DNA from 2 places in the Pseudochelatococcus sp. genome. Region 2 is predicted to be linked to the other one. Evidence: predicted binding sites of a transcription regulator. Region 2 holds the regulator's gene; the other holds the start of a gene.
What was found. Region 2 encodes PhoB, which activates phosphate uptake and scavenging genes when phosphate is short. Its sites were predicted from a motif close to TGTCATNNANCTGTCAT; they were not measured.
Positions count from the first base shown of each region.

Region 1 (4,574 bases), on a different contig from region 2:
ACTGCGCGTGAAGGAATCGGACCGCCTTCAGGCGGTGGCGGACGGCCTTGCCGCGGCGGGCGTCACGGCGCGCATCGAGGGCGACGATCTCGTCGTCACCGGCGGCGGCGTGCGGGGCGGGGGCGTGGCCGCGACGCATCTCGACCACCGCATCGCCATGTCGTTCCTCGTGCTGGGGCTTGCGGCGCGCGAGGGCATGCGCGTCGACGACGGGGCGATGATCGCCACGAGCTTCCCGTCCTTCGTGCCGCTGATGCGCGAACTCGGCGGCGATATCGCCGAAGACCTCGACGGGGCGGGGCGGTGATCGTCGCCATCGACGGCCCGGCCGCCTCGGGCAAGGGAACGCTGGCGAAGCGCCTCGCGGCGCACTACGGCCTGCCGTATCTCGACACGGGCATGCTCTATCGGGGCGTGGCGCGGCGGATGCTGGACGCGGGCGCGCCGCTCGACGACGCCGGGGCGGCAACGGAATTCGCGCAGGCGTTCACGCCCGGCTCCGACGACGACGAGCGGCTGCGCGGGCGGGACATGGGCGAGGCGGCTTCCATCGTCGCCGCGCATCCGCCGGTGCGCGAAGCGCTGCTCGCGCTCCAGCGCGCCTTCGCCCGGCAACCGGGCGGGGCGGTGCTCGACGGGCGCGACATCGGCACGGTGATCTGCCCCGACGCAGACATCAAGCTGTTCATCACCGCCACGCCGGAAGTGCGGGCGCACCGGCGCGCGCTGGAATTCGCGGCGCGGGGCGAGGCTGTCGACGAGGCCGCGATCCTGGCGGAAATCCGCCAGCGCGACGCGCGCGACGCGCAACGCGCCGCAGCGCCTCTGACGATGGCCGCCGACGCCGTGATGCTCGATACGTCCGGGCTCGACGTCGCCGGCGTCGTCGCGGCGGCGCTGGCGATCGTCGAAGGCAAGCTGCGGTAAGCGGTAAAATGTAAAATCCGGAGCGGCGTGACGATTCCGCTTGGATGCACGCCGCTCTAACGGTTTTTCACGAAGCGGCGCAGCACGAAGTAGGTGGCGGCGATGCTGCCCCCCAGCAGCAGCATGCTCCACCAGAAGCCGCCCGGGGTTTCGTCGAGCGGCAGGCTGGCGACGTTCATGCCGAAGATGCCGGCGATCAGCGCCGGCGGCATGAAGAAGGTCGTCATCATGGTGACGATGTACAGGCTGCGGTTCGATTCGTTGGCGATGCGGGTGGATATCTCGTCCTGAAGGATCTTGGCGCGCCCCTGTTCGGCGATCGTGTCGTGGTCGAGCGCCTCAAGGCGCTCCACATATGTCTGAAGCGCCTTGCGCCGGTGCTTGAAGGACGTGATCGCTTCCGCGCGCTCGACGTGGAACAGCGTTTGCCGCAGCATCAGCGTATGGCGATGCAGGCGCGCGACGCCGCGGCGCAGGGGGCCGAGCGACTGCGCGGTATCGTTTTTCATCCGTTCGCCGAGCACATGGTCCTCGATGTCGTCCAGCTCGTCGGACGCCTCCGCGCCGATGTCCTCCAGCCGCTGCACAATCTGTCCGACGATGGCGCCGACAAGCGCGAACGGCCCCATGTAGCGCTCGCCGCGATCGGTAGCGGCGATGATCGCGGCGATGGCGGCGATCTTTCGCCGTCTGCCCGTGATGAGGAAATTTTCGCCCAGCAGGCAATGCAGGAAGGTCACTTCGTCGGTGGGCGTGTCGAAGTCCAGCGCGCTGTCGGGCAGGCTGAAGCTGAGCACGCCCTCCTGGCTGATCACCGAGCGGCGGGCCGAGCTGGTGATGAAGCGCTGGCGCAGCGCCTCCGGCACGAAGGGCTGGCTGCCGATCCAGTTGCGCGCGCGCGTGTCGACGAGATCGACGTGAATCCACACGAAGCCCCGCGCGCCGTCTTCCGTTTCCGGGCTGACAAACGTGTCGAGGTCGATGGCCGGCGGGTGCTCCTCCCGCACGCCGATCCAGTGCGCGAGTCCGTCGACGTCGAAACGGCACAGCCACATCGTATCGCGCGTGTCGTTGGTAATGGTCGCCAGAGGTTGTTGCTGCATGGTCTAACTTCTGTGTCGCCTGCCGGAGCGAAGTCCGGCTGATCCCGTCGAAGGCTTCCAAATGGTCGCCGGAACTTCTTGTCCGCGCAATGTCCGACACGCGAATGACGGCTGCCGCGCCGATCGTCGCGCCGACGGTTCGCCGCCTGCGCCGAAAAAGCGCTATGCTGCCTTCAAACGCCTGTTGTAGTGTGAATCGAGGCGGTTATCGAGGTTGTTCGGATGGAGAAGGCGGACTGCATGGGAACCGGTCTATGACTGCCGTGAGGTTGGCGCTTGTCGCCCACGATGCCAAGAAGGACGAGATGGCCTCTTTCGCGGAGCGCCATCGGACCTTTCTCGGCGATTGCACGCTGTTCGCGACCGGCACCACCGGGCTGCGAATCATGGAGCGCTGCCCGGAACTCGACGTCAGACGGCTGAAGAGCGGTCCCTATGGCGGCGATCAGCAGATCGGCGCGCTGATCGCCGAGAGCGGCATCGACGCGCTGATCTTTTTCGTCGATCCGCTCTCGCCCATGCCGCACGATGTCGATGTGAAGGCGCTGATGCGCGTGGCGCTCGTTTACGACGTGCCGATGGCTCTCAACCGCGCCAGCGCCGAAATGGTGCTGGCCGGGCTGGCGCGCGGGGAAGGGTCCGCCGTCGAGGCAGAGGCAGGCGGGCGGGCGTGAGCCGGCAGGCACGGGCGCGAGCGGGCGGCCTGTTCTCGGTTTTCAGGCGGGGAGCGCGTCTTTCTCGGCGGCGGCCTCGGCCTCCGGCCCGGCTTCCTCCGTCTTCGTCAGCGCCATGATCTGATCCGCGACCGTCGCGATCCGCTGGCGCAGCAGCGCGTTTTCCTGCGTGACGGGATTGGCGGCGAGGATGGCGAGCCGGGTTTCGAGGTCGACGATAGCGATGCGTCTGGCGTCGCGGTCTTCGGTCACGGCGTCGAGTTCCGCCGTCAACCGCTCTTCCTCGCGCCGCAGGGTCTCGTTGTCCTGCCGAAGCGTTTCCAGCGTCGCGGCGTCGGCAAGCGTCTGCCGGCGCAGGGTCGCCTCGATGGCGCCCGCTTCCGTCCGGTGCCGCGCGCGCGCCTCGCGTTCCTTTTCGAGCAGGCGCTCGGCCTTGCGCAGCGCCACCGCGCCTTCGGCGCGGATGTAGTCCATCTGCGCCGTGAGTTCGTCGGTGGAGACGGGAAACTGTGCCTCCAGCCGTCGCCGCGCGAGACGAGCGGCCCGCGCGTTGATGCCGGGCAGGATCATCAGCGCCAGCACGGCGGCCGTCAGGAAGCCGGCCGCGAAGATCAGGATGGTTTCAAGCACGTCAGGACGTCATCCTCGGGACTGCATGTCAGAACGGATTCCAGGTGGCCTGCGGCGTGAACTTGAGGTAGCCGATGTTGATGCCGAGCTTCAACCCCACGCCGGTGCGGATCGGCACGAGCAGCACGTCCTGCCCGTTTTCTCCCCGCCCGCCGAGCGCCGAAACGGCGAAGCCGGCGACCAGATAGGCCGAACCGTCCAGGCCGGCGAAACGCTGAAACATATGGTCGATCGACGGCAGGTGATAGACGAGTATCATCGTCCTGTTGCCGGAGCCGCCGAAATCGAACCCCAGCGAGGGGCCTTGCCAGAAAACGTTCCGCTCGCCCGCGCCGCCCGTGTTGATGCCGCGCGTGTAGAGCTTGCCCTCGCCGTAGCGCAGCCCGCCGAAGAAGGCGCCGGCGGCTTCCTGCCCCAGAATGTAGCCGTTGGGCCTGCCCCAGCGCTGAAAGACGTCCTGCACCGCGAGCGCCAGCCCGCGCGAGGCCGAGCCGAAGAAGCGATGCCCCGAATCGACGATCTCCTCCACGTTGAAGGTTTCGCCGCCCTCGGGCGCGGGCTGGAAGCCGGGCGGCGGTTGCTGGGCGAGGGCCGTGCGGCCGGTCGGCAGCGCCGCGAGGCCGGCGCTCGCCGAAAGGGCGAGCATCGTGCGCCGTGTGACATCCGGCCGCGCGAAACCCCGCCGCTTCGTGTCGCGCGATGACGTATCCATGCGCTGTTCCTCCTGAGGCGTCGCCGGTCGGCCCCTGCCGCCGGTCTGCGACGGCCGGAGCAGTATTCATGTCGACTGTGGCTGTCACGAGGCGATCGCCGTCGCGCTTCTTTCACGGCCGGATGAAGATGTCGACGCAGCTACAATCGCCCCATGCGATGAATGGTCCGTTAACATGGCCCTCGTGCCGGCACCCGTAGGCGAAGGGGTTGCCGGCCGCATCGGTGACGATGCCGCCCGCCGCGCGCAGCACGGCGTCTCCCGCCGCCGTATCCCATTCCATGGTGGGGCCGAAACGCGGATAGACGTCCGCCTCGCCCTGCGCGACGACGCAGAACTTGACCGACGAGGAAGCGGAGCGGCGTTCGCGCACGGGCAGGCGCGCCAGAAAATCCTCGGTGCGGCCGTCTCCGTGACGCCGGCTCGCGAGCGCCGTCAGCCCCCCGGCGGGCGCCTTGCGGGTGTGGATGGCGCGCCAGTCGCCCCGCGCCGGGCGCGGCTCGTGCGGCGCGCGCTTCGTGGCGGCCG
Region 1 is NZ_JBMNUS010000003.1:116,318-120,891, forward strand. It holds gene aroA (3-phosphoshikimate 1-carboxyvinyltransferase) at 1-307, shown strand, start outside; gene cmk ((d)CMP kinase) at 304-927, shown strand; gene ACOYJQ_RS06940 (CorA family divalent cation transporter) at 984-2,030, opposite strand; gene ACOYJQ_RS06945 (methylglyoxal synthase) at 2,285-2,704, shown strand; gene ACOYJQ_RS06950 (hypothetical protein) at 2,747-3,334, opposite strand; gene ACOYJQ_RS06955 (DUF1134 domain-containing protein) at 3,363-4,046, opposite strand; gene cysQ (3'(2'),5'-bisphosphate nucleotidase CysQ) at 4,159-4,574, opposite strand, start outside.
Region 1: the regulator PhoB is predicted to act here: its motif matches at 2,124-2,140, upstream of ACOYJQ_RS06940 (CorA family divalent cation transporter).

Region 2 (4,574 bases):
GCCGCGCGCGAAAGGCCGCCAGACGGCGCACGCGCCCCGGAAAACCCGCCGCCCGCGCCGGCCACCCGGCGACGGAAAACGGAAAAGCCGCCCCACAGGGCGGCAACTCCCTAGTATCTTATGATCGATGCCGCAGACATTCAAGTATAAACTCCGCCGCGCCCCGCCGTCGGCGCTCGCGGCGAAAAATTGCGAATTTCGCGCCATCGCCTTGATATCGCCCGCATTCACAGCATTCTTCGCGGCGTTCAAGGATTTGTTTACGATCTCTCCTGTGGGAAATTGCGCGCCAATCGACGCATGACTCTTGCCGGAGAGTCGCAGCATATTGTAGTTTCCCGCGTGAGAGCCACGGAATATCGTCCGGCTGCCTCTTCCAGCGTTTCCCATGAGGTGAACGTTGCGTCCGGCAATGAGTCGTTTGCCGGCGAAATGAGGGATTCCGTTTGGGCATCGAGGGATTCCCCGCGGGGCGTGGCGAGATGGAGCATGAATGATGAGCGATCCCGGCAACACCTGGACTGACGAGCGCGTCGAGCAACTGCGCAAGCTTTGGAGCGACGGGTTGAGCGCCAGCCAGATTGCGACGGAAATCGGCGGCGTCAGCCGCAATGCGGTGATCGGCAAGGTTCATCGTCTTGGCCTGTCGGGCCGCGCGAAGGCGCCGGCGGCGCAGACCGTCCGCGCGCCGCGCAAGCCGCCGCAGGCTGCCGAGCCGCTCGCGCCCGCCCCGCGCCAGGTTCCGCCGGCGGCCATCGTTCCTCCCGCCCCGGCGCCGCAGCCCATGGCGCCGACCTTCGGCAACGCCGCGCTCGCGGCCGCGCCGCTGGCCGTGGAACCGGATGAGGATCCCGTCCGCAGCCCGGCCGCCGATCTCGTGCCGGTCACGCGCGAGAATGTCGTTGTGCCGATTTCCGAGCGTGTCACCATCATGGATTTGCGCGAGTACATGTGCCGCTGGCCGGTGGGCGATCCCACGTCGCCGAATTTCCGCTTCTGCGGCGCGCGGGCGGTGATCGGCATGCCCTATTGCGCGCATCACGCCAGCATCGCCTACCAGCCCGTTCTCGATCGCCGCCGGGACCGCAAGCGCGCCTGAGCCGGGGCCGCCCCATCACGGCAAAAGAAGAAAGCCGCCGGACGATCCGGCGGCTTTTGCATGAGCCCGCACCGGGCAAAATCCTTCCGGCGGGACGGTCGCAAAGCGCTCTACTCGGCGCGCGCGAATGTCTCGTCGAAAGCATAGCCCGCGCCGCGCACGGTGCGGATCGGATCGGGGCTGCGGGCGCGGTTGATGGCCTTGCGCAACCGTCCGACATGCACATCCACCGTGCGCTCGTCGATATAGACATCGTGGCCCCATACGCCATCGAGCAATTGCTCGCGGGTGAAGACGCGGCCGGGGCTCTGCATCAGGAACTCGAGCAGCTTGAACTCGGTCGGCCCCAGGTGCAACTCGCGGCCGTTGCGGCGCACGCGCCGGGTTTCCCGGTCGAGCTCGATGTCGCCCGCCAGCAGCAGTGTCGCCACATGACCAGGCTTCGTGCGCCGCAGCAGCGCGCGCACGCGCGCCAGCAGTTCCGGCACGGAGAAAGGCTTGACGACGTAATCGTCGGCGCCCGTGGCGAGTCCCCTCACCCGTTCGCCCTCCTCGCCGCGCGCCGTCAGCATGATGATCGGCAGGCGTTCGGTGTCGCCGCGCGCACGCACGCGCCGGCACAGCTCGATGCCGGAGAGGCCCGGCAACATCCAGTCCAGCAGAACCAGGTCGGGAACCTGCTCCCGGAGCCGGATCTCCGCTTCGTCGCCGCGTCCGACACTGTCGACGAAGTAGCCTTCGGCTTCGAGGTTGTAACGAAGAAGCAGCGCCAGCGGCTCTTCGTCCTCCACGATGAGAATGCGTGGTCCTACCATGATATCCTCGTGGAACCGCCCGCAACCATTGCGAGACATCGAATCTTCACGTGCTCAGGCTACACTGTCCTCATCGGCAATTCGGCGGAGGTTGTCGCGCGGAGACGCCGCGCAACGCGAGCAACCCCTTCGGACCGTTCTCCGAAAGGATCATGTGCGCTTGCGGCATATGAGGATGACCGGTGCATCGCCCGAGCTGTCCATCTTTCCCTGTACGTTCCACCTGACCCCTCGGGACGGCGCATCCCGCGAGGCTGCGCAAGCAGAGCCCGCCTTGACGGCGCACGGCCCCGGAGCGCCGTGGGGTACTCCGGGACCTGCCGCCTTCAGAGCGTTGCGGTCGTGGCGAAGCTCGTGGTGTCGCCCTTGGGGCGCTCACCCGCAAGCGTCTCGCCCGTGGTCAGGAAGTAGATCGTCTCGGCGATGTTGGTCGTGTGGTCGCCGATGCGCTCGATGTTCTTGGCAAGGAACAACAGATGCGTGCAGAACGTGATGTTGCGCGTGTCTTCCATCATATAGGTGAGAAGCTCGCGGAACACCGAGTTGTAGAGCGCGTCGATACGGTCGTCGCCGTTCCAGACGTCGAGCGCCTTCTTTTCGTCGCGCTGGGCATAGGCGTCGAGAACGTCCTTGAGCTGCGCCTGCACGAGATCGCTCATGTGCTGGACGCCGACGACGATCTTGGCCGGCTGCAACTCGCTGCTGATGGCCAGGACGCGCTTCGCCGTGTTCTTCGCCAGATCGCCGATACGCTCGACATCTCCGGCCACGCGGATGGCCGAGACGATATCCCGCAGATCGACCGCGACCGGCTGGCGGCGGGCGATGGTGGACACCGCAAGATCCTCGATCTCGCGTTGCAGGTTGTCGAGACGCACGTCGGCATCGATGACCTGTTGGGCGAGGGCGACGTCGCGGCGCACCAGCGCGCGCGTGGAATCATCCAGTTGCTTCTCGGCAATGCCCCCCATCTCGGCGATCTTGCTGCGCAAGAGTTCGAGATCGGCGTCGAAGGAAGTTACAATATGTTCGGCCATCACCAAATATCCCTGTCTGAAGGCGGCACGGGCGATGCGGCGCACCGCCCGGTCCATACGCCCGATCAGCCGAAGCGGCCCGTGATGTAGTCCTGCGTGCGCTTGTCCTGCGGCGCGGTGAAGATCTTCGTCGTTTCCGCGAATTCCACCAGCTCGCCCAGATACATGAACGCCGTGAACTGCGACACGCGCGCCGCCTGCTGCATGTTATGCGTCACGATGGCGATCGTGTAGTCTTCCTTCAGCTCGTCGATCAGCTCCTCGACTTTGGACGTCGAGATCGGATCGAGCGCCGAGCACGGCTCGTCGAACAGGATGACCTCGGGCTTCACGGCAACGGTGCGGGCGATGCACAGGCGCTGCTGCTGGCCGCCCGAAAGGCTCTGGCCGGAAGCGTTGAGCTTGTCCTTGACCTCGTCCCAGATGGCGGCGCGGCGCAGGGAGGATTCGACGCGCTCGTCCATTTCCGCCTTGCTCAGGCTTTCGTAGAGGCGGACGCCGAAGGCGATGTTGTCGTAGATCGACATCGGAAACGGCGTCGGCTTCTGGAACACCATGCCGACCTTGGCGCGCAGGGCGTTCAGGTCCTGGTTGGGAACGAGCACGTTCTGCCCGTCCACCAGCACCTCGCCCTCGGCCCGCTGGCCGGGGTAAAGATCGTACATGCGGTTCAGGACGCGCAGCAGCGTCGACTTGCCGCAACCCGAGGGGCCGATGAAGGCGGTGACGATCCGGTCGTACAGCGGCAGATTGATGCCCTTCAGCGCCAGCGTGCTGCCGTAGTAGAACTTCAGATTGCGAACCGAAACCTTTTCGGTGAGGGGGCCGGCGGGGATCGCCGGCGGCACCGGTTGCGTGGCGCTCTGGGTGGTCATTTCTTCTTCCTCGTGGAGAGAGCGCGAGCCGAAATGCTCATCGCAAGAACCGTAAAGGTGATAAGCAGGGCGCCCGTCCATGCAAGCTGCTGCATGTTCTCGTCAGGCGTCTTGGTGAAGTTGTAGATCACGACCGGCAGGCTGGCGATCGGCTGCGTCATGTCCCAGCTCAGGAAGTTGTTGCTGAGCGCGGTGAACAGCAGCGGCGCGGTTTCGCCGCTCACCCGCGCCACCGCCAGCAGGACGCCGGTGACGATGCCCGCGAGCGCCGCCTTGTAGGCGACCTGACGGATCACGATCGAGCGCGGCAGCCCCAGCGCGGTCGCGGCCTCGCGCAACTGGCCGGGCACGAGCAGCAGCATGTCCTCGGTCGTGCGCACCACGACGGGGATCACGATCACGGCCAGCGCCGCAGCGCCCGCCCAGCCCGAGAAGCCCCCGAACGGCGCCACCAGAACCTCGTAGATGAACAGGCCGATGACGATCGACGGCGCGGAAAGCAGGATGTCGTTGATGAAGCGCACGACGTTCGTCAGCTTGTCGTAGCGGCCGTATTCCGCCATGTATGTGCCGGCGAGCACGCCGAGCGGCGTGCCGATGAGCACGGCGACGAAGGTCATCATGATGGAGCCGATGATGGCGTTCAACAGGCCGCCGCCGACGGAGCCCATGCTCGGCGTGATTTCCGTGAACACGGCGGCGGACAGGCCGGAGAAGCCTTCCCACACCAGCACGCCCAGGATCAGCA
Region 2 is NZ_JBMNUS010000007.1:74,819-79,392, forward strand. It holds gene ACOYJQ_RS11730 (GcrA family cell cycle regulator) at 497-1,099, shown strand; gene phoB (phosphate regulon transcriptional regulator PhoB) at 1,210-1,914, opposite strand; gene phoU (phosphate signaling complex protein PhoU) at 2,241-2,951, opposite strand; gene pstB (phosphate ABC transporter ATP-binding protein PstB) at 3,017-3,826, opposite strand; gene pstA (phosphate ABC transporter permease PstA) at 3,823-4,574, opposite strand, start outside.